4 regions of the Sphingomonas sp. Leaf30 genome follow, and region 1 is predicted to be linked to each of the others. Evidence: riboswitches for the same ligand, from Rfam matches in the RefSeq annotation. Region 1 holds a riboswitch; each other region holds the start of a gene.
What was found. Region 1 has a riboswitch for cobalamin ahead of ASE89_RS12715 (DUF1852 domain-containing protein). Riboswitches for the same ligand answer to the same signal wherever they lie in the genome.

Region 1 (5,151 bases):
TTTCCGCGCCGGCACTCAGCGCCTGGAGCTTGCCCCGAGCGACGTCGCGCGACAGCGGCGCCATCCCGCAGTTGGTGGCGGGCAAGAGCTTGTCGGCATCGACGAAGCGCAGCGCATTGCGCAGTGTTTCGGCAACCTGCTCCGGCGTCTCGATCGTGTCGGTCGCGACGTCTATCGCGCCGACCATCACCTTCTTGCCGCGGACCAGCTCGATCAGGTCCATCGGCACGCGCGAGTTCTGGCATTCGAGCGAGATGATATCGATCTTCGACCTTTGCAGGTTGGGGAAGGTTTCCTCGTACTGGCGCCATTCGGAGCCGAGCGTCTTCTTCCAGTCGGTGTTAGCCTTGATGCCATAGCCATAGCAGATGTGGACGGCGGTCTCAGCCGTCATCCCTTCGGCCGCGCGCTCCAGGGCAGCGATGCCCCAGTCGTTCGCCTCGTTGAAAAACACGTTGAAGGCGGGTTCGTCGAACTGGATGATGTCGACGCCGACCGCTTGCAGCTCGCGGGCTTCCTCGTTGAGGATGCGGGCAAACTCCCATGCCAGTTTCTCGCGACTCCGGTAATGCGCGTCGTAGAGGGTGTCGATCATCGTCATCGGCCCCGGCAGCGTCCACTTGATCAGCTGATCGGTCTGCGCGCGCAGGAAACGGGCGTCGTCGACGAAGACCGATTTCGGGCGCGATACGGCGCCGACGACCGTCGGCACGCTGGCGTCGTAGCGGTTGCGGATGCGCACCGTCTCGCGCTTCTCGAAATCGACACCGTCGAGATGCTCGATGAAGGTCGTGACGAAGTGCTGGCGGGTCTGCTCGCCGTCACCGAGGATGTCGATACCCGCCTGCCGTTGGTCCTCGACCGCGAGGCGGAGCGCGTCCTGCTTGCCAGCGACCAGCTCGTCGCCCTCCAGCTTCCAGGGCGACCACAAGGTCTCGGGCTGGGCGAGCCAGGAAGGCTTGGGCAGGCTACCCGCGGTCGTCGTCGGCAACAATGTCGTCATGATGCAAATACCTTCGTGTCGTGGGGATCAGAGGCCGCAGGTCGCGGACCAGCGCCGAAGCGCGGCACTGTGCGGCTTGATGAAATGCTCTTCGGCGAATTTGCCCTGCTCGACAGCGAGGCAACCACGTTCCTCGCGATCGTAGACGATGCGAGTCAGGGAATAGTCCTGATACTTCAGGCTCGGCTGATAATGCTCCGCCGCGACCGAGTTCGCATTGTAGATTTCAGGACGATAGATTTTCTGGAACGTCTCCATCGTTGCGATGGTGCTGGCAAGTTCGAGGTTGGTGTAGTCGCTGACCAGATCGCCGGTGTGATAGAAGGCGAACGGCGCGACGCTGTGTGGCGGCATGAAGTAGCGCACCTTCATACCCATCTTGGCGAAATACTGATCGGTTGAGGAAAACTTGTCGTTCCGGTACTCGACGCCGAGGATCGGATGCACGTTGGCGGTCCGGTGATACACCTCCTTGCTCGACACGCTGAGGCAGATAACCGGCGGCTTGCGGAAATTGTCACGGTAGGCGCTCGAGCCAAGGAAGTGCTTGAACAAGTTGCCGTGCAGATCGCCGAACCCCTCTGGCGCACCGCCACCCCCAGCCTTCAGGTGGTCAGGCAGGACGACGCTGAAATCGTAGTCACGTACATAGGACGAGAAGTTGTTGCCGATCATGCCGTCGGACCGCTCTCCGCTGATCCGGTCGGTCACGGTCGTGTGCAGGATCTCGATCAGCGGGAAGGCTTCGTCGTCGGCACCATCCCCGAGCGTGAGCGCGGCCGAGACGATCTTCAGCTCCAGCGTGTAGCGATCACCCCTGGGATTATCCCAGTGCATCAGCGCGTTGAACCGATGGTCGATCATCACCAGCGTGTTGCGCAGATTCTCCTGTCGGCTGTCTCCGCGCGCGAGATTGGCAAAATTGGTGGTGATGCGCGTGTTGTCGGCCGGACGATAATCCTCGTCGAACGGGATACTGCTGATCGAGAATGTGAACCCGCTATTCGTCATGACTCACCCTGGCTATGCGGGCGGGAGGTCAGGCGAAAGCGCGCAAGGCGTGAACAGGCCCGGATGGCGGCAAGCCACGGACCGTCGCATCAAGCGCGATCCACCGGAGGAACCCCCGTCCGAGGAACGTTATGGCGTCGAAGGCAGGTATCCTGGCTTACGGGTCAACGCAGTGGCTCCGGCCTTCCCAGGCTCCTTGCGAGAACCCAGTGACACGAAATGGAGCCGCCACTCGCCGCTTACAGTTGCGGGGGCAGCGCCGGAATCTGACCCGAAGGACACCACCGGCTTCCCGTCTTAGCCCCATCGCCATGCCTGGAATGGGGAACCTCGACGTGGCCGTTCGACACGAGCGAGCGATCATTGTCAACAGACATATAAAGATATCTTTATATGTTAATGAGGCGGCATGAGTGGAAGCACGGCGGACGGTGGTACGGCTACGCCCACCATGCCGTTCTTAGTCCGCGAAGCCACTTGGCCTTGACGTAAAGGGCCGTTTCCTGCGACCTCAGTGAGGTCAAGGTTCCTTCGCCGATTGGCCGAAGGCTAAGACGGGAAATCGGTTCGATTCCGATGCTGCCCCCGCAACTGTAAGCGGCGAGTAGAAACCCTCGTGTGCCACTGGCGCTTCAGCGCTGGGAAGGCCGGGATTTCGACGATGACCCGCGAGCCAGGAGACCTGCCTTCGACGCCATAACGACCACCGGCGGGGTGCCCGGTCTGGCCGCTGCGTGCTGTAGGAAGAGGTGTACCTCTCCCGTTGGTCGCTGGCGTCTGGATGCCCTCGCGAATGATTGAGGACCAGGATGCCACAGGAACACCACAGCACCCCTATTCAGCTGATCGACATGGTCTTCCCCGGTGACGCCAATCACCACGGCACGCTGTTCGGTGGTGTGGCTCTGGCGCATATGGACAAGGTCGCCTTCCTGGCGGCCTCACGCCACGGTCGCGCGGCCTTCGTCACCGCCTCTTCGGAAAAGATCGATTTCGCGGCGCCTGCCCGGATCGGCGATATGGTCGAGGTGACAGGTCGCGTCGTGCGGGTTGGACGTAAGTCGCTCGACGTCGAGGTCGAACTGATCGCGGAGGCACCGGTATCGGGCGAACGACGGCTGTGTACGCGAGGCCGTTTCACGCTCGTCGCAGTCGGAAGCGAAGACCCTCTGCCACCGATGGGTGAGATGGTTCCGCATGATGCGGTGCAGCCGTTGCGAATGGTCGAAATGATTTTCCCGAATCAGACCAACCATTACGGCACCCTCTATGGTGGTGATGCACTTCGCATGATGGGCAAGGCGGCATTCATTGCCTCAACCCGCCAAGCCCGGGCGGTAATGGTTATGGCAGCATCTGACCGGATCGACTTCCGTTCCCCTATCCAGAAGGGGGAGATGGTCGAGCTAACCGCCGAAGTACGGATGACCGGGCGCAGTTCCGTGCGCATCAGTGTTGATCTTAGCGCCGAGGATTTAATATCCGGGGAACGACGACATGCGGCCACGGCTCTATTCACGATGGTTTCGGTTGATGAAAATGGTCGAGCGAAGCCGTTCGGTTGTATGGGATAGTACCGGGCCTTCAGCCCCCAAACCTTCCCAAAAGGGGGTCGGTACATAGAACGGACCCAGATATACGCTAAGCGCCGACAGGTCTGCTTGGGTGTCCGAAAACACCTGTTTGTCGTGCAGTCGTGATTACGACTGGGTTTTTCACACATTTGACCGCTGAAGGAGACACTCCGCGCAGGTCGATATGAAGCCGACAGCTAAGCCGTTGCTTCCAGCTCACGTAAGCTGCGGCCGCGCGTCTCTCTACCTGAGCGTCCGATCAGTACCGCTGACAGCGTCATTGGTATGATCAACGCGATCGCCGCGCCCCCCATCGTCGGGATCAATCCAGCGAAGGCCCCCAGCTGGACAGCAACGCCACCAAATTTGCTACTACCCGCGATAAGCCCGGTAGCGCGTCCACGTACGCGTAATGCGTAGTTTTCGGCTGCATAGGGAAGTAGCACGGCGATTAATCCGTTTGTGCCAACCACCAGTAACGCGATCACTGCGATGAGCAGTGGTGGCCAAGCCAGGGTAGGCGCCGGCAGTAGGGCTCCGGCAAGCCCGGCGAGTGTGAGAAGCACAGTGCCGATCAGAGTGCGCTTGCTGCTCCAACGGCTGTAAAGGAAGGCCGCGATCATGATCGTGGGCAGGGCAACAAGTGCTGAGCTGGCGATAATGCCGCTTGCAATCTCGGCACTGAAGCCTCGATCTTGAAGATCCGAAGGCAGCCATAGCAACAAGCCGAAGTTGACGAAGCTCCAGGACAGGGCCGTGATCACCAGGGCGATGGTCAATTCGCGGTGGTGAGCCGCTGCGCTGCCAGCGTCCGCTGGGGCTTCTTGTGGCGCACGCCTGACGATGCCAAACTTTCGAGCCATGTCAGCTAGCTCGGCGTCCATACCCCGTTCCAACAGAAAGCGCGGGGACTCAGGAATCCACCTTGCCATCGCAAGCAGCAGCAAACCGGTGGGAAAGCCCTGCAGCCACAAGCTACGCCAGCCGAACAGGGGCTCGAACAGATGCGCTGCACCGCTAGCTGCGAGGTAGCCACCGACCAGTCCCGTGCCACCAACCAGCACAAGAACCCAGCTTCTGTGCCGTGGAGGCATGATCTCCGCCAACAGCGTGTAGACAACGGGCAGCATTCCGCCAGCCGAGCACCCCATCAGAAAACACATGACCAGGTTCCAGCTGTAGGAAGGCATAGCGCCGCAGATGGATGTCGAAACGAACAGGATCGTCGACAACAGGATCGACACACGCCGACCATAGATGTCCGCAAGCCACCCCCACAGAAACGAGCCAACTGTGGTCCCCGTAAGGGCAACGAACGGAAGCAGGGCAACGGTCGATTTAGCGAGCCCATACTCGCCACGCATGCCGGGGAGCACGAAGCCGAGCGTTGCTGGCTTCATAGTGTCGATGATGAGCCCGAGGGTAAGCACCAGCAGAACGGCAGCATGCGAGCGCGTCAGAGGGGTATCATCGGGCGCTTCATATGCGACGCCAACGGCTGCCCTGTGATCAGGCCGTTTCTTGGGTAAAGCGCCAAATATAGCTGCCGGCACGCCGATACCG
Region 2 (5,151 bases), on a different contig from region 1:
TCGATCGACGCCGCGCTCGATGCGATTGCCGAAACGCTCGAACGCCATCTCGATATCGACGCGCTGATCGCAGTGTCGCAGCTCGCCGGCTCAGACGCGGCCGGCAATGGCGAGCGCGACTAGCATCCCGGTCTCGACGAATTCGATCCCCGCACCGTGACAATCCCCCGACACGCCGCCGACCCGCCGGATCAGCCACCAGCCGAATACAGCGATCAGTGCAGGGGCCCCTGCAACGGCATGCACAGGCACCCCTAAACACCCTGTTACGCACCCCCAAAAGACCAGATCGTGCACCCTGATCTTCCCTGCCACCATCCCTCCCAGCCCGCCCTCCCGCAGCAGCGGCACGCACCGCGCCCAGCATAACGGGCCGATCCGCGCGAGCATCGGGACGACGATCACGACCGCCCATCCCTGCGCGGAGACGGCGTGCAATAAGACAAGCTTTGCAATGAGTTGCAAGGCGATCGTTACAACGCCGAAGCTGCCGATATGCGGATCCGCCATTACCGCGATCAGCCGGTCGCGATTGCCGTGCGCGGCACCCAGCCCGTCCGCCAGATCTGCCAGCCCATCCAGGTGCAAAGCCCCTGTAATCGCTACCCAAATTGTCAGCGCGGCGAGCGCACCCGTCCACGGATCGATCAGCGCGCCGACCCACCCCGCCGCCGCGACGACCATCCCGATGCCTGCCCCGACGACCGGGTACCACCGGATTGCGGCGGCAAAATCCTCAGCGTCCGCAGCGACTTGCGGCATCGGCACGCGCGTCAGGAAGCCGAAGGCGACGATCAGCCGCTTCACGAAACCGGATCCGTCTGCAGCGCCACGATCTGCGCCGTCCGGTCCGGCCAGATCCGTAGCGTAACCAGCGCCGCATAGGGCAAATCGAACGCCCAGAGCTCGCGCAACCCGAACCCGCACAGCGATTTCAGCGCCGCACGGATCGCCCCGCCATGTGTCACGATCAATGAGGTTTCAGGCTTAAGGTCCTCAATCGCATCCGTAATTCTAGCGATCAGATCACTCCACCGCTCGCCACCCGGTGGCGGTGCACCATCCGGATCGTCCCAGAACCGCTGCAACGCCGCAGCGTCGATCTCCGCCGCAGCCAGCCCGTCCCAATCCCCGAAATCCAGCTCCCGCCACCGCGCATCAGTCGCTGGAGCCAGCCCCCGCTCCCGCCCGATCGCATCCGCAACAGCCTGCGATCGCATGAGATCAGAACAGACGATCTTCTTGAAATTCAGCGGTTTTACCCGAGCCATACAGGCCGCCAGACCCTCCGCCGTGACCGGACTATCAGTCCGCCCCAGCATCCGCCCGGTTAGTTCAGGCGAACCATGCCGCAACAGGTGGAGCAGGAACGCCCCACTCACGCCACCGACACCCCCGCCTCGGCAAACGTCGCCATCCCGTTATGCGCCGCCAGCGCCGACCGGATCACTCCCACCGCAACCGCCGCCCCGCTTCCCTCCCCCAATCGCATCCCAAGTCTCAGTAAAGGCTCGAGATTCAGCGCGCCGAGCAGTCGCTCATGCCCCGGCTCGGCCGAACAATGCCCGGCAATGCAATGCTCGGTGATGCCAGGATACGCCGCCGCAATCGGCGCGATCGCCGCCGACGAGATGAATCCGTCGAGCACCACCGGCACCCCCGCCAGCCGCGCCGCCACCACCGCGCCAGCGATCGCGACGATTTCACGCCCCCCCACCCGCCGCAACGTCTCGAACGGCGTCCGCGGGAAATCAGCATGCCGCCCGATCCCCGCCTCGACCACCGCGGTTTTCCGCGCGATTCCCGCCACATCGACCCCCGTCCCCGGCCCAACCCAGTCAGCGGCGGTTCCGCCGTAACTGCGCAGACACAGCGCTGCGGCCGACGTAGAATTCCCGATTCCCATCTCCCCCACAACAAGCATGTCGAGCCCCGGCACGACGACGTCCGCACCGATGTTAAGTGCGGCGAGACAAGCGGCTTCGTCCATCGCCGGTGCTATCGTGAAATCCGCCGTGGGGGTTTCCAGATCGATGTCGGCGATGATCAGCTCGAGCCCGACGGCATCCGCCAGCGCATTGATCGCCGCACCCCCATGGCGGAAATTCTCGACCATCTGTGCGGTTACGGAGACCGGAAAGGCGCTGACCCCGTGCACCGCAACGCCGTGATTTCCGGCGAAAATCGCCGCCCTCGCGCGCTCGAACCGCGGCCGCTCGCGCCCCTGCCAGCCCGCCATGAAGACTGCGAGGTCCTCAAGTCGACCAAGCGATCCGGGTGGCTTGGTCAACTGTGTTTGCCGCCGCGATGCCGCCCCTCGCGCGGCTTCGTCCGCCGCAGGAAGGGCCTCCAGCGCCGCCTCGAACGCTGCGACCGTGGGGAACAGCGTCACTGCGCGACATAGCCCGCGGGGGGCGTCCGGGTGATGAAATGCCCCTTGATCCCGGCCGGCCACTGCCGAAACGGCACCTGCCCCTCCGCACTCTCCGCATGCAGCACGGCGTAATCGAGGATCGCCCGCGCCGCTTCCTCATCCGGCGTGAAGCGCCCCAGCACATAGCCGATCTTCTCGGGCCCGCGGACGTGGATGGTGCAGAAGTCCTGGCAGGCGAACAGGCACGGCATCGCCTGGACCGCAATCCCGGCATAGCGCGGATCGCTTGCCTGGACCGCCTGCAACGCCGCGACGAGTCTCGCACCGCCGCGCATGCCCTCGGCATCGTCCTTCGCATCGGTGGACGCGCGGCAGGTGCTGCAGGCGACGACGGCCGCACCGTCTTCGGCGGGAACCAGTAGATTTGGCATTGAAACCCCATGACATACGCGCCCGCGGCACAGGCCGCAGGCTGGTTATGTCGTCGCGCGGGTTTACCCCCGTCCGCTCGGCGCACCCTGGCCGGACGAAAGACGACTGCGACGGGCAGGTCTCCTGGCTCACGGGTCACAGCCCTTCGCGCCGCCTTCTCGGGACCGGGATCCCAATGGCATGATGGCACGATGGCTCGCCGCTTACAGTTGCAGGGGCAGCCGGGGTTCTCCCGTTCCCTTTTCATCCCCGTCGCCGGGGAACCTGTCGCGGTCAGAGGGATAGGCCGGGCGAGCGGCCCGGGTCAATCGCCCTGCGAGCTGTCACGCGTCAGCGGTACCACGACCGGTACGCCCTCGATCGATCCGAACCACGCCCGAACACCATAGGTCTCACGCAGCCGAGCCGGCGTCAGCACTGCCGAAGGCGCGCCGTCGGCGACGAGCCGTCCCGAGTCGAGCACGAGGATGCGATCACAATAGCGTGCGGCCAGCCCCAGATCATGCAGCACGGCGATCACCAGGACACCCCGCGCGGCCTGCGCCCGCAGGATCTCCATGACTGCGATCTGATGCGCGGGATCTAGCGACGCGAGCGGCTCGTCGACGATCAGCGCCGGCGCCTCCACCGCGAGCGCCCTTGCCAGCAGGACGCGGGCCCGCTCACCCCCCGAAATCTCGGTCGCGACACGCGCGGCAAGCGAGGTTACGTCCGCCGCCGCCATCGCACGGGCAATCGCGGCATGGTCGTCCCGTGAGATGCGGGACAGCGGTGCGAGATGGGGCAACCGGCCCAGCGCGACGAGACGTTCGACGCTCAGCGGCCAATGAAGACTTTGACCCTGCGGCAGATACGCGACCGTCCGCGCGATCTCACGTCGCGAGCGCTCCGCCAGCGGAACCCCGTCGAGCAGGATATCTCCAGTAGCGGGAACCAGCCCGAGAAGCGCCTGGACCAGCGTCGATTTGCCCGCCCCATTGGGGCCGACGATCCCGATGAGCGCGCCGCCCTCTGCCGAGAAACTGACATCGTCGACCACGACCCGCCCTGCACGGCGGACGCTGAGGCGGTCCGCGGAGAGGGCTACCATAGCCGCCGCTCGCGCATGAGGTGCACGAGGAACACCGGCACGCCGAGAAACGCAGTAACGACCCCCAGCTTGAGTTCGTTCGACGTCGGGATCACGCGTACCAGCACGTCCGCAAAGGTCAGCAATGCAGCACCGCCCAATGCGGAGGGGAGCAGAATCGTCGATGGCGAACGATCGGTCATCGGCCGGACGAGATGCGGAACGATCAGGCCGATGAACCCGATCGCGCCCGATACCGCGACCGCCCCGCCAACCCCGATCGCCACCCCGACCAGCATCCGCATGCGCGTCCGACGCAGATCGACGCCGAGCGCGCGCGCACCGTCTTCGCCAAGCGTCAGCGCGTCGAGCGCATGGCCGTCCCAGCCGACCAGCACCATGCCGAGTGCGATACAGGGCAGTGCCAGCGCGACATGGCTGAACGACCGGTCTTCGAGCGACCCGAGCAACCAGGTCATGATCTCCATCGCTGCAAACGGGTTGGGGGACAGGTTCAGCGCCAGACTGACCCCCGCGACGGCCAGCGTTCCAACCGCAATCCCCGCGAGGATCAGTGACAAGGCGCTTTGCGACCCGGCCGCCAGCACGAACAGCAACCCCAGCGCCGCGAACGCCCCGGCGATCGCCACGATCGGCAGCATCGCCGGATGTAGCTCCGCCAGCCCGAAATACAGCGCGATCACCGCGCCCAGCGATGCCCCGTTCGACGCGCCCAGCACCGATGGCTCGGCCAGCGGATTGCGCAGGAACCCCTGCAGCGCCGCACCAGAAAGCCCCAGCATCGCGCCGACCGCCAGCCCGAGGATCGCGCGCGGCAGACGGAGTTCGAACAGGATCGCGCGTTCGATCGGATCGCCCTGCCCGCTGAGCGCCCGCACGACATGCGCCAGCGGGATCGCCGCGCTACCCACCGCGACCGACGCGGCGCCGGCCAGCAGCGCAAGCAGCGCTAGGCCACCGACCAATCGCGCACGCGTCACGCGTTCCATAGTGCCAGATCCCACCGCATCGATTTCCGCCTAGCGCATAAGCGGCCGCTGCGGCAGGGTTTTGCGCATGCGCGGCCGCCGTCTCCTGACCATCCTGATGATCGCTGCCGCCAGCGCACCTGCTCCGGCGGCAGCGCCTCGACCGCCGGCGCGTATCGTTTCGCTCAACCTATGCGCTGACCAGTATCTTCTGGCGCTGGCCGACCCCGCGCAGATCGTCGCGCTCACCCGGTTCGCGCGCGATCCGAACATGTCCGCAGCCTCCA
Region 3 (5,151 bases), on a different contig from region 1:
ACCGGACAAGACCTTGTCGAGTGGCAGCTGCGGATTGCCAGCGGCGAGGCGTTGCCGCTGCAGCAGCATGATCTTGCGATCCGCGGCTGGGCGATCGAGGCGCGGCTCTATGCGGAGGATCCCGCCAAGGGGTTCCTGCCGTCGATCGGCCGGCTCGAGGCGTTCGATCTGGGTGATGCGACGCGGGTCGATACGGGTGTCGAACAGGGGGCGGACATCTCGCCCTATTACGACCCGATGATCGCCAAGGTGATTGCCTGGGGCGACACGCGTGAAGCCGCGCGCGAGACGTTGGCGGAGGCGCTGGACAAGGCGGTCGTCTGGCCGGTCCGGTCGAATGCGGGGTTTCTCGTCCAGGCACTCGATCACCCGGATTTCGTCGCCGCAACGCTAGATACCGGGCTGATTGCGCGCGAGGGGGCGGCGCTGATGCCCCCGGCGCAGCCCAGCGAGGAAGCGCTGATCGAGGCCGCGCGCACGCTCGTACGCGTCGAACCGATGGCGGGCTTTCGCCTCAACGCGGTACCTTTGAAGACGGCGCGGTTCCTGCTCAACGACGACGTCGTGACGATCGATCTCGACGGTCGCGGCGTCCATGAACCAGTCGATGCCGCCCTCGTTTCCGATGCCGGGCAGACCTGGCAGTTGCGGCCCTGGCGTGCGTCTGGCGCGGCGATGGGGGCGGCAGCGGATGGCGCGATCTTGTCACCGATGCCGGGACGGATCATCGCGGTCGACGTGGCTATCGGGGACCATGTCGCAAAGGGGCAGAAGCTCGTGACGCTGGAGGCGATGAAGATGGAGCATTCGCTCATCTCGCCGTTCGACGGGACGGTTGCCGAACTGACCGCGATCGAAGGCGGGCAGGTGAGCGATGGCATGGTGCTCGCGCGTATCGAGAAGGATGACTGATGGCCGGCCGCTATTTCGACCAATGGACGGTCGGCGACCGGATCGTCCATGAGATCCGCCGCACCGTCACGGAGACGGACAACCTCCTGTTCTCGACGATGACGCACAACCCGCAGCCGCTGCACCTCGATGCCGAAGCGGCGAAGGCGAGCGAATTCGGCCAGATCCTCGTCAACGGCACCTTCACCTTCGCGCTGATGGTCGGCCTGTCGGTTGGCGACACGACGCTCGGGACGCTCGTCGCCAATCTCGGTTACGACAAGCTCGTGCATCCAAAACCCGTCTTCATCGGCGACACGATGCGCGCCGAGACCGAGGTCGCCGAGCTTAAGCCCAGCCGGTCACGCCCGAACGCCGGGATCGTCACATTCATGCACCAGCTGATCAACCAGCGTGACGAGATCGTCTGTCAGTGCCTCCGCTCGGCACTGCTGCTGCGGACGCCGGCATGAGGTTGCGCTCGCTGCTGTTCGTGCCCGCAGACCGGCCCGAGCGTTTTGCGAAGGCCGCAGCGAGCGGGGCCGATGCCATCATCCTCGATCTGGAGGATTCGGTCGCGCTCACCCGCAAGGCCGTTGCCCGCGAGGCGGTCCGGGCCGCGTTGCAGGACCACACCGACGTCGTGCGGATGGTCCGGATCAATCCCGTCGACTCGGGGTGGCTGGACGACGATCTCGCTGCCGCGAGGGGCGCCGATGCGATCATGCTGCCCAAGGCGACAGGACCCGCGACCGTCCTCGCGTTGGTCGAGGCTTATGGCGATGACTGTCCGCCGATCCTGCCGATCGCGACCGAAGTGCCCGCCGCGATCTTCACACTGGGCGAATATGCGCGGGTCAACGACCGGTTATGCGGCCTGACCTGGGGCGCCGAAGACCTGCCCGCGGCGATCGGCGCGGCGACCAGTCGGGAGGACGACGGATCCTATACCGAACCCTATAAGCTCGTACGATCGCTGCTGCTGTTCGGCGCACATGCGGCGGACGTCGCGGCGATCGAGACGGTCTATCCCGCAATCGCGGACATTGACGGGCTGGCAGCCTATGCCGCGCGCGGCAGCCGGGACGGCTTTACCGGCATGATGGCGATTCATCCGTCGCAGGTCGCCACGATCAACGCCGCGTTCACGCCGGATGCGGCGACCGTTGCACATGCGCACGCCGTCGTCGCTGCGTTTGCGGCGGCTCCCGAGGCGGGCGCGCTGCAACTCGATGGGCGGATGATCGATGCGCCGCACTTACGTCAGGCGCGGGCGATCCTCGCGCGACTCTAGGCCCATTGGCGGCAGGAAATTTCTGCGCTACCGTCGCCCTGCGAAACCGGTGAAGGCCGGGGTCGCAGATCGCGTCGGTGCCCCTCGGGGCTTCAAAGGGAATGCGGTGCGGGAGGCGATCCTCCTCATGCCGCGGCTGTCCCTGCAACTGTAAGCGGTGAGTGCGGTGCGCATGTCCCTTCATCACGGGGGGACGACCACTAGGCCTGAGCGCAAGCGCAGGGCCCGGGAAGGTCGCGTACCGGGCGTCGACCCGTGAGCCAGGAGACCTGCCGGCGCTCGGTCGCTCTTGCCATGGTCCAGGGGATGACCGCGGCACGGTACTCCGTCTGAGCGACGAACCATGCGGCGGGGGCCGCATCGGTGCGCGTGGCTGGTGCGGTTCGGCGTACACCCCAAGCGTTGCGCCGGCTGTCCGTAGCATCGGACGGCAGGCCCCGGCCGGTCGCTCGTGACGCCGGGGGTATCGTTTCATGACCAGAATTTTCGTTTCGCTTGTGGCGCTCGCCACCGCCACGGCCTTTGCATCGCCGGCCGCGGCCGAGCCCGATCCGGTTACTGCGGCGACGGGCGAGGCGGCAGCGGGCGGCGCTGAGCTGGTGGTTACCGCATCGAGATCGGGCGACGCGGTTCCGGCCGATCAGATCGGTGCGTCGGTGACGGTGCTGGACGCCGCTATGCTTGACCAGCGCCAGACCCGGATCGTGTCCGACGTGTTGCGCGACGTCCCTGGACTGGCGATCAGCCGGACCGGCGCGGTCGGGGGGACGACGCAGGTCCGGATCCGTGGGTCGGAGGGCAATCACGTGCTGGTGCTGATCGACGGGATCGAAGTGTCCGATCCCTATCAGGGCGAATATGATTTCGGCACGCTGATTGCCGACGAGGCGGCACGGGTCGAGGTGCTGCGCGGGCAGCAATCGGCGCTGTACGGGTCCGACGCGATCGGCGGCGTCATCCAGTATCTCACGCTCAGCGGCGCGGAGGCCCCGGGCGTATCGCTGCGGGCCGAGGGGGGATCGTTCGGCACGTTTTCGGGAGGCGCCCGGGTCGCGGGCGTAGCGGGCAATCTCGATTACGCGCTGTCGAGCTCGACCTACCTCACCGACGGCACGCCGACCGCACGGGGCGGATCGCGCGACATCGGCGCGAAGAGCGTCGGCGCGACGGGCAAGCTCAGCTGGTCGCCGACCGACACGCTGAAGGTCACGGGCGTCGGGCGTTACAGCTATACCGATGCCGACAGCAACGACACTGCGTTGAGCGGCCCGCAGTTCGGCACGATCGTCGATACGCCAGGCGCGCGCAGCACGGTCGAGGCATATTACGGGCTCGTCCGGGCCGAGTTGGCGCTGGCGGATGGCCGCTGGACGAATGCGCTCAGCGGCCAGTTTGCCGATACGACACGCCGGGCGCTGGTCGACGATGCCTTGAGCTTTGGTAACAAGGGACGGCGGTACAAGGGATCGTTCGAAAGCGCGTTCCGGTTCGGGACCGATCGCATCCGGCATCGGCTGACTGCCGCGGTCGATGTCGAGCGCGAGGAGTTCCAGACGCTTAGCGCGGCTCCTTCGGAGTTCGTCTTTACGGGACGGCGGCATACCGACAATGTCGGGCTCGTTGGCCAGTATGACGTCGTCGTCGACGATGCGCTCGCAATCGGCGGATCGGTGCGGCGCGACGAGAATAACCGGTTCGATGACACCACCACCTATCGCGCGCAGGCGAGCTATCGCTTTGCGACCGGGACGCGGGTGCGTGGCGCCTACGGGACGGGCGTGAAGAATCCCGGCTATTTCGATCTCTTCGGTTATTCCGACGGTCGCTATATCGGCAATCCGAACCTCAAGCCGGAGAAGTCAAAGGGGTGGGAAGCCGGGGTCGAACAGGCTTTCGGGGGGGATCGTGCGACGATCGGCGCGACCTATTTCGACAGTCGGCTGACGAACGAGATCTTTACCACCTATCCTGCCCCCGACTTCGTCGCGACGCCCGGCAACCGCAATACGCGATCGACGCAGCATGGCGTCGAGGTGTTTGCCACAGCCCAGCCGATTCCGCAGCTGCGCTTCGACCTCGCCTATACCTATCTGAAGGCGCGCGAGGACGGGGGCGTGGAGATCCGGCGCCCCAGCCATATCGGCAGCATCAACATGACTGCGTTCAGTCGCGACGAGCGCGCCTCGGCAACGCTCGCCGTCCGGTATAATGGCCGGCAGCAGGACGATGCCTATACCGATCCGAGCTATGTCCCTGTCCGCGTCTCGCTCCAGGAATATGTCCTCGTCAACCTGAACGCGGCGTACAAGCTGACGTCCCGGCTATCGGTCTTCGGTCGGGTCGAAAACCTCTTCGACGAGCGGTACGAGGAGGTGCTCAGCTATGTCGGTCAGGGGCGCGGTGCCTATGCCGGCGTGAAGGCAGCATTCTGATGCGGAGCGAGGCGGAGCACACGGCGCGGATGGCCAAGAAGAAGGTCGTCCAGGACAAGATCGTCGCGGCCAAGACGATCGAAAAGGGCCTGCTCATGGTCCACACCGGGCCGGGCAAGGGCAAGACCACCGCGGCGCTTGGCATGGCGGTGCGGATGATGGGGCACGGGCGAAAGGTTGGGATCGTACAGTTCGTCAAGGGTGCGATGACGACCGGTGAGAAGGTCATCTTTGACGCCTTTCCCGATCTGGTCGAATTCAAGCCGATGGGCGAGGGCTTTACCTGGGATACGCAGGATCGGGCCCGCGATATCGCCGTGGCGCGCGAAGGGTGGGACGAGGTCCGCCGGATGATCCTCGACCCGAGCTATGCCATGGTCATCGCCGACGAGATCAACATCGTCCTGCGCTACGACTATCTGCCACTCGACGAGGTACTTGCGGGGTTCGCGGCACGACCGGCGATGACGCATGTCGTGGCGACGGGGCGCAACGCGCCCGATGCTTTGGTTGCCGCGGCGGATCTCGTCACCG
Region 4 (5,151 bases), on a different contig from region 1:
GCGCGTCGATCCGCCCGTCCGCAGGCAGCACCGCCAGCGCGATCCCCCGCGCCCGCGCCAGCGCCTCGACCTGCTGTAACCCATAGGACCAGTAGGACCGCCCGCCGATCAGCCGGATCACGATCCCCTTCGCCCCTTCACCCCCCGCTAGCGTTCGCTCAACATAGGTATCGACCGACAGCGGGTGGGTGAGCGCGGACAGGTTGGCGAGCCGGAGCGACGGCAGCGGGCTCCCCCCCGCCGCCGCGCGCCGCCACCCGGCCGCGAACGCGCCGAGATCCCCGTCAGAAAAGGACAGGACGACAAGGTCCGCCGGGCTCTGCGCGAGGTCCTGCGGGACCGCACTCTCCTCCAGCCCGTGGCTTTCGCGGAAGACGACGTGCATCGCCGTCAGCCCTGAAGCGCGGCCCGGATCCTTACGGGGTCGATCCGGTCATGCTCGGCGATCACCACCAGCCGCGTCTGCCGCGCCTCGTCGGCGCGCCACGGCCGGTCATATTGCGTCCGCACCCGCGCCCCGACCGCCTGCACCAGCAGCCGCATCGGCTTGCCCGTCACCGCGGCATAACCCTTCACGCGCAGGATGTCGGCGTCACGTGCCAGCGTCTCGATCCGCGCGGCGAGCGCCGCCGGGTCCGCGATCTCGCCGAGGTCGACGATCATGCTGTCGAAATCGTCATGCTCGTGGTCGTCCGCGCCATCATGGTGCGACGGCCGCGCCGCGATGTCGTCCTCCGCCGCCGCGTTCAGCCCCAGCACGACGCGCGGATCGATCACCCCGTCGGTCAGCGCGATCACCGGCAACGCACGCGGGGACTCCGCCGCGATCACCGCGCGCGCCGCAGCCACCCCCGCCTCGCCCGCCAGATCCGCCTTGGTCAGCAGCACCAGGTCTGCACAGGCGAGCTGGTCCTCGAACACCTCGGCGAGCGGCGTCTCGTGATCGACGCTCGGATCGGCGCGGCGCTGCGCCTCGATCGCGGCGAGGTCGGGCGCGAACCGCCCTGCGGCGACCGCTTCCGCATCGGCCAGCGCGATCACCCCGTCGACCGTGATCCGCGACCGGATCGCGGGCCAGTCAAACGCCTTGAGCAACGGCTTGGGCAGGGCGAGCCCCGACGTCTCGATCAGGATATGGTCGGGCCGCGGGTCGAGCGCGAGCAAAGTCTCGACGGTCGGGATGAAATCGTCCGCGACGGTGCAGCAGATGCAGCCATTGGCGAGCTCGACGACGTTCTCGGCCGGGCAATCGGGGATCGCGCAGCCCTTCAAGATGTCGCCGTCAATGCCGAGCGTGCCGAACTCGTTGACGATCACCGCGAGCCGCCGGCCACCGGCGTTACGGATCAGATGGCTGATCAGCGTGGTCTTGCCCGCGCCGAGGAATCCGGTGACGATGGTGACGGGAATCTTGGCCAGGGTCGGCTGGGGGTCGGTCATGCGATACTCTCCGGGCGTCGGAACGACAGCCACGGACGGACGCACGCCCGCAGCCACACGCGCGCACGACCTGACGGCCGCACGCGTTCGTCGCTCAGACGGAGTACCGTGCCGCGACCATCCCCTGGATCAAGGCAAGAGCGACCATGACGCTGGCAGGTCTCCTGGCTCGCGGGTCGAAGCTCGATGCACGCCTTCCCAGGTCCCGTGACTCAGTGGCTGCCCCCGCATCGGGGGCCTGTGCGTCTCGCTCACCGCTTACAGTTGCAGGGACAGCCGCGGCATTGGGAGGCAAGCCTCCCGCACCGCATTCCCATTCAAGCCCCGAAGGGCACCGGCGCGATCTGTCGAGGTTCGGTAGAACCAAACCTCGAGGTTGGGTTTAGAGGAGTTTGGCGACTGTGCCAATGCACCTCACCTCCGTCATCCTGACGAAAGTCAGGACCCAGAGCCACGCGTAATGCGCTGCCTGGCCCTGGGTCCCGGGTCGAGCCCGGGATGACGACGCTGCCTGTTATCCCCGCACCACCTCGATCTCGTCGAACCGCTTCCACCGGTAGATCGCGAAACTCAGCACCCAGCACGCCACGAACAGCGCGATAATCGCAAAGCCCAGCCCGTTGAAATTCTCGCCCAGCGCCGAAGCGACGTCCCACACGCCCCCGCTGAGGCCCAGCTTCGACGCCAGCAACGCGAGCGTTTCGATCCCGCCGATCGCGATCGCGACGATCGCCGAGATCAGCGTGATCGTGATATTGTAATAGAGCTTGCGGATCGGCTTCACGAACGCCCATTCATACGCGCCGAGCATCACCACCCCGTCGGCACTGTCGACCAGTGCCATGCCCGTCGCGAACAGCACCGGCAGCACCAGCACCGTACCGATCGACAGCCCGTCCGCCGCCTGGCTCGCCGACAGGCCGAGGATCGCGACTTCGGTCGCGGTGTCGAACCCCAGCCCGAACAGGAACCCGAGCGGCGCCATGTGCCAGCTGCGTGTGACCAGCCGGAACATCGGCCGGAACAGCCGCGCGAGCAGCCCGCGATTGCCGAGCAGCAGGTCGAGATCCTCCTCGACATAGCGCCCCCCGCCGCGGACATGGCCGAAGGTCCGCCACACCGATCGCAGGATGATCAGGTTCATCGCCGCGATCGTGAACAGGAACAGCGCGGAGATCAGTGTCGCGATCACCCCGCCCGCCTGCTTGAACGCCTCGAACTGCGCCAGCGCACTCGCGGTCAGCGCGATCGCGACCGCGGCGATCAGGACGATCCCAGAATGGCCGACCGCGAACCAGAAGCCGACCCCGATCGGCCGCTGCCCGTCCTGCATCAGCTTGCGCGTCACATTGTCGATCGCCGCGATATGATCCGCATCGACCGCGTGGCGCAGCCCCAGCCCCCAGGCGAGCATCGCGGTACCCAGCATCAACGGCTGCGCCTGGAACAGCGCGAACGCCCATCCCCAGGCGGCGATGTTGGCCGCAACCAGCATCGCGAACATCCAGCCGATCCGGTGTCGCGTCGAACGACCGGCAGTCCGCCCGGTCATGATCTTGGTCATTGGCACATCCCCGGCGTCCGACGAGGACGGGGGCCTGCCGCGAACGACCGGGACGCGCGCCGACCGGACGCCCTGAGCGGCCGGCATGCGTCGCCGATGCGGCCCCCGCCGCATGGTCGTCGCTCAGACGGCGTTCACCGTGCCTCGGCCACCCCCTGGGCCGGGACAAGAGCGACCAGACGCCGGCAGGTCTCCTGGCTCGCGGGTCAAGGCTCGACGCACACCTTCCCAGGCCATCGGCCCAGTGGCTGCCCCCGTCGCAGGGGGCGCGTGCGTGTCGCTCGCCGCTTACAGTTGCAGGGACAGCCGCGGTCTTGGGGCGAACCCCGCACCGCATTCCCTTTCAAGCCCCGAGGGGCACCGACGCGATCTGTGCGGATCCGGCTTGCGTCGGACCTGCGCCACAGGGCTAGCGCGTTTTGCCTGCGCTGACGACAGGATTTGCGTGCGACGTAACGCAGGGCATGTCGTCCCATCTCACCGCAACGTCTGCCGTACCTCGTACGTTGATCGCGTAACCGACCGGCGTCCTGCCGGTCGCGGCGTTGCCCGCTTTCCGCCCCGCGGCATTCGTGCGAGCAGCGCAGACCTTCATCGCCCCGCTGAACGGAGCCCGCATGCGCCCTCTCGTCCCCGTCGCCGAAGCCCAGTCCCGCCTCTTCGCCATGGCATCGCGCGTGCCGGCCGAAACCGTGCCGCTGCGATCGGCGATGGGTCGCTGGGCGGCGGAGGACATTCTCGCCCGCCGCACCCAGCCTGCGACCGACCTCTCGGCGATGGACGGCTACGCGATCCGCTACGCAGATCTGCCCGGGCCGTGGACGGTCATCGGCGAGAGCGCGGCCGGCCGCCCCTTCACCGGTTCAGTCGGCGCGGGACAGGCGACGCGCATCTTCACCGGCGCGGCGATGCCGGCGGGCGCCGACACGGTGCTCGTCCAGGAGGAAGCCGCACGCGACGGCGACCGGCTGATGCTCGACGGCGAAGGCCCCGCCTTTGAAGGCCGCAACACGCGCCGCAAGGGGCTCGACTTCGCGACCGGCACGCGGCTGATCGCGGCCGGCGACCGGCTGACGCCCGCCCGCATCGCAGTCGCTGCGACCGGCGGGCACGGCGCCTTGTCGGTCGGCCGCCGGCTGCGCGTCGCGGTCGCCGCGACGGGCGACGAGCTCGTCCCTCCCGGCTCGACCAGCGATCCCGTCCCGCTGCCGGAATCGAACGGCATCATGCTCGCCGCGATGCTCGCCGACCTGCCCGTCGACATTATCGATCTCGGAATCCTCCCCGACCGGCTCGACACGCTGCGTGACGCCTTTGCCGGGGTCGATGCCGATCTGCTTGTGACCACCGGGGGCGCGTCGGTCGGTGATCACGACCTCGTCCGCCCCGCGATCGAGGGAGCGGGCGGCGGCATCGACTTCTGGCGGATCGCGCTGCGCCCGGGCAAGCCGATGATGGCGGGCACGCTTGGCCGGACGATGCTGCTCGGCCTGCCGGGCAATCCCGTCTCCGCCTTCGTCACCGCCATCCTCTTCGTCCGCCCCGTGGTCGCGCACATGCTCGGCGCGCGCGATCCCCTGCCGCAGACGACGCACGCGCTGCTCGGCGAGGATCTTCCGCCCAACCAGTCGCGGACCGACTATATGCGCGCCGAACTGCGCGACGGCCGCGCCTATGCCTCGACCATCCAGGACAGCTCGATGCTGCTGACGCTCGCTCGCTCGTCCTGCCTGATCGTCCGCGACGGCGACGCGCCGGCGGCAAGGGCGGGCGACTCGGCGGAAATCCTCGTCATCGCGTGACGTCACCGCTTGACGAAGCTGCAAGTGTTCCATAGAAGTTCCTCGTCTGTTCCGGACGGAGAACCGTTATGCTCACGCGCAAGCAGCACGAGCTTGTCTGCTTCATCAATGACCGCCTCGCCGAGACGGGCGTGTCGCCCTCGTTCGAGGAGATGAAGGACGCGCTCGACCTGAAATCGAAATCGGGCGTGCACCGTCTGATCAGCGCGCTTGAGGAGCGCAACTTCATCCGGCGCCTGCCCAACCGGGCGCGCGCGCTCGAAGTGCTGAGGATGCCCGAGCGTCCCGAGGCTGCAATCGCACAGACTGCGGTGAAGTCGGGGCCGAAGGCGGCGGCATCGGCCG

Region 2: it holds a riboswitch for cobalamin, as region 1 does, so the genes downstream of both, ASE89_RS08215 (DUF1636 domain-containing protein) here and ASE89_RS12715 (DUF1852 domain-containing protein) in region 1, are expected to answer to the same signal.
Region 3: it holds a riboswitch for cobalamin, as region 1 does, so the genes downstream of both, ASE89_RS08240 (TonB-dependent receptor plug domain-containing protein) here and ASE89_RS12715 (DUF1852 domain-containing protein) in region 1, are expected to answer to the same signal.
Region 4: it holds a riboswitch for cobalamin, as region 1 does, so the genes downstream of both, ASE89_RS05885 (HoxN/HupN/NixA family nickel/cobalt transporter) here and ASE89_RS12715 (DUF1852 domain-containing protein) in region 1, are expected to answer to the same signal.

Annotation. Positions count from the first base shown of each region.
Region 1 covers NZ_LMKZ01000016.1:199,957-205,107, forward strand. Annotated here, with positions in the region: gene ASE89_RS12710 (methionine synthase) at 1-1,003, opposite strand, end outside; gene ASE89_RS12715 (DUF1852 domain-containing protein) at 1,031-2,014, opposite strand; cobalamin riboswitch at 2,140-2,361, opposite strand; cobalamin riboswitch at 2,521-2,719, shown strand; gene ASE89_RS12720 (acyl-CoA thioesterase) at 2,824-3,588, shown strand; gene ASE89_RS12725 (MFS transporter) at 3,786-5,151, opposite strand, start outside.
Region 2 covers NZ_LMKZ01000002.1:323,701-328,851, forward strand. Annotated here, with positions in the region: gene ASE89_RS08195 (cobyric acid synthase) at 1-123, shown strand, start outside; gene cobS (adenosylcobinamide-GDP ribazoletransferase) at 91-807, opposite strand; gene ASE89_RS08205 (histidine phosphatase family protein) at 804-1,382, opposite strand; gene cobT (nicotinate-nucleotide--dimethylbenzimidazole phosphoribosyltransferase) at 1,379-2,392, opposite strand; gene ASE89_RS08215 (DUF1636 domain-containing protein) at 2,389-2,805, opposite strand; cobalamin riboswitch at 2,903-3,089, opposite strand; gene ASE89_RS08220 (ABC transporter ATP-binding protein) at 3,111-3,896, opposite strand; gene ASE89_RS08225 (FecCD family ABC transporter permease) at 3,890-4,885, opposite strand; gene ASE89_RS08230 (ABC transporter substrate-binding protein) at 4,953-5,151, shown strand, end outside.
Region 3 covers NZ_LMKZ01000002.1:329,563-334,713, reverse strand. Annotated here, with positions in the region: gene ASE89_RS08255 (acetyl/propionyl/methylcrotonyl-CoA carboxylase subunit alpha) at 1-912, shown strand, start outside; gene ASE89_RS08250 (MaoC family dehydratase) at 912-1,364, shown strand; gene ASE89_RS08245 (HpcH/HpaI aldolase/citrate lyase family protein) at 1,361-2,185, shown strand; cobalamin riboswitch at 2,244-2,476, shown strand; gene ASE89_RS08240 (TonB-dependent receptor plug domain-containing protein) at 2,659-4,617, shown strand; gene cobO (cob(I)yrinic acid a,c-diamide adenosyltransferase) at 4,617-5,151, shown strand, end outside.
Region 4 covers NZ_LMKZ01000001.1:1,266,258-1,271,408, reverse strand. Annotated here, with positions in the region: gene cobN (cobaltochelatase subunit CobN) at 1-385, opposite strand, end outside; gene cobW (cobalamin biosynthesis protein CobW) at 391-1,440, opposite strand; cobalamin riboswitch at 1,578-1,794, opposite strand; gene ASE89_RS05885 (HoxN/HupN/NixA family nickel/cobalt transporter) at 1,955-2,992, opposite strand; cobalamin riboswitch at 3,172-3,384, opposite strand; gene ASE89_RS05880 (molybdopterin molybdotransferase MoeA) at 3,622-4,806, shown strand; gene lexA (transcriptional repressor LexA) at 4,875-5,151, shown strand, end outside.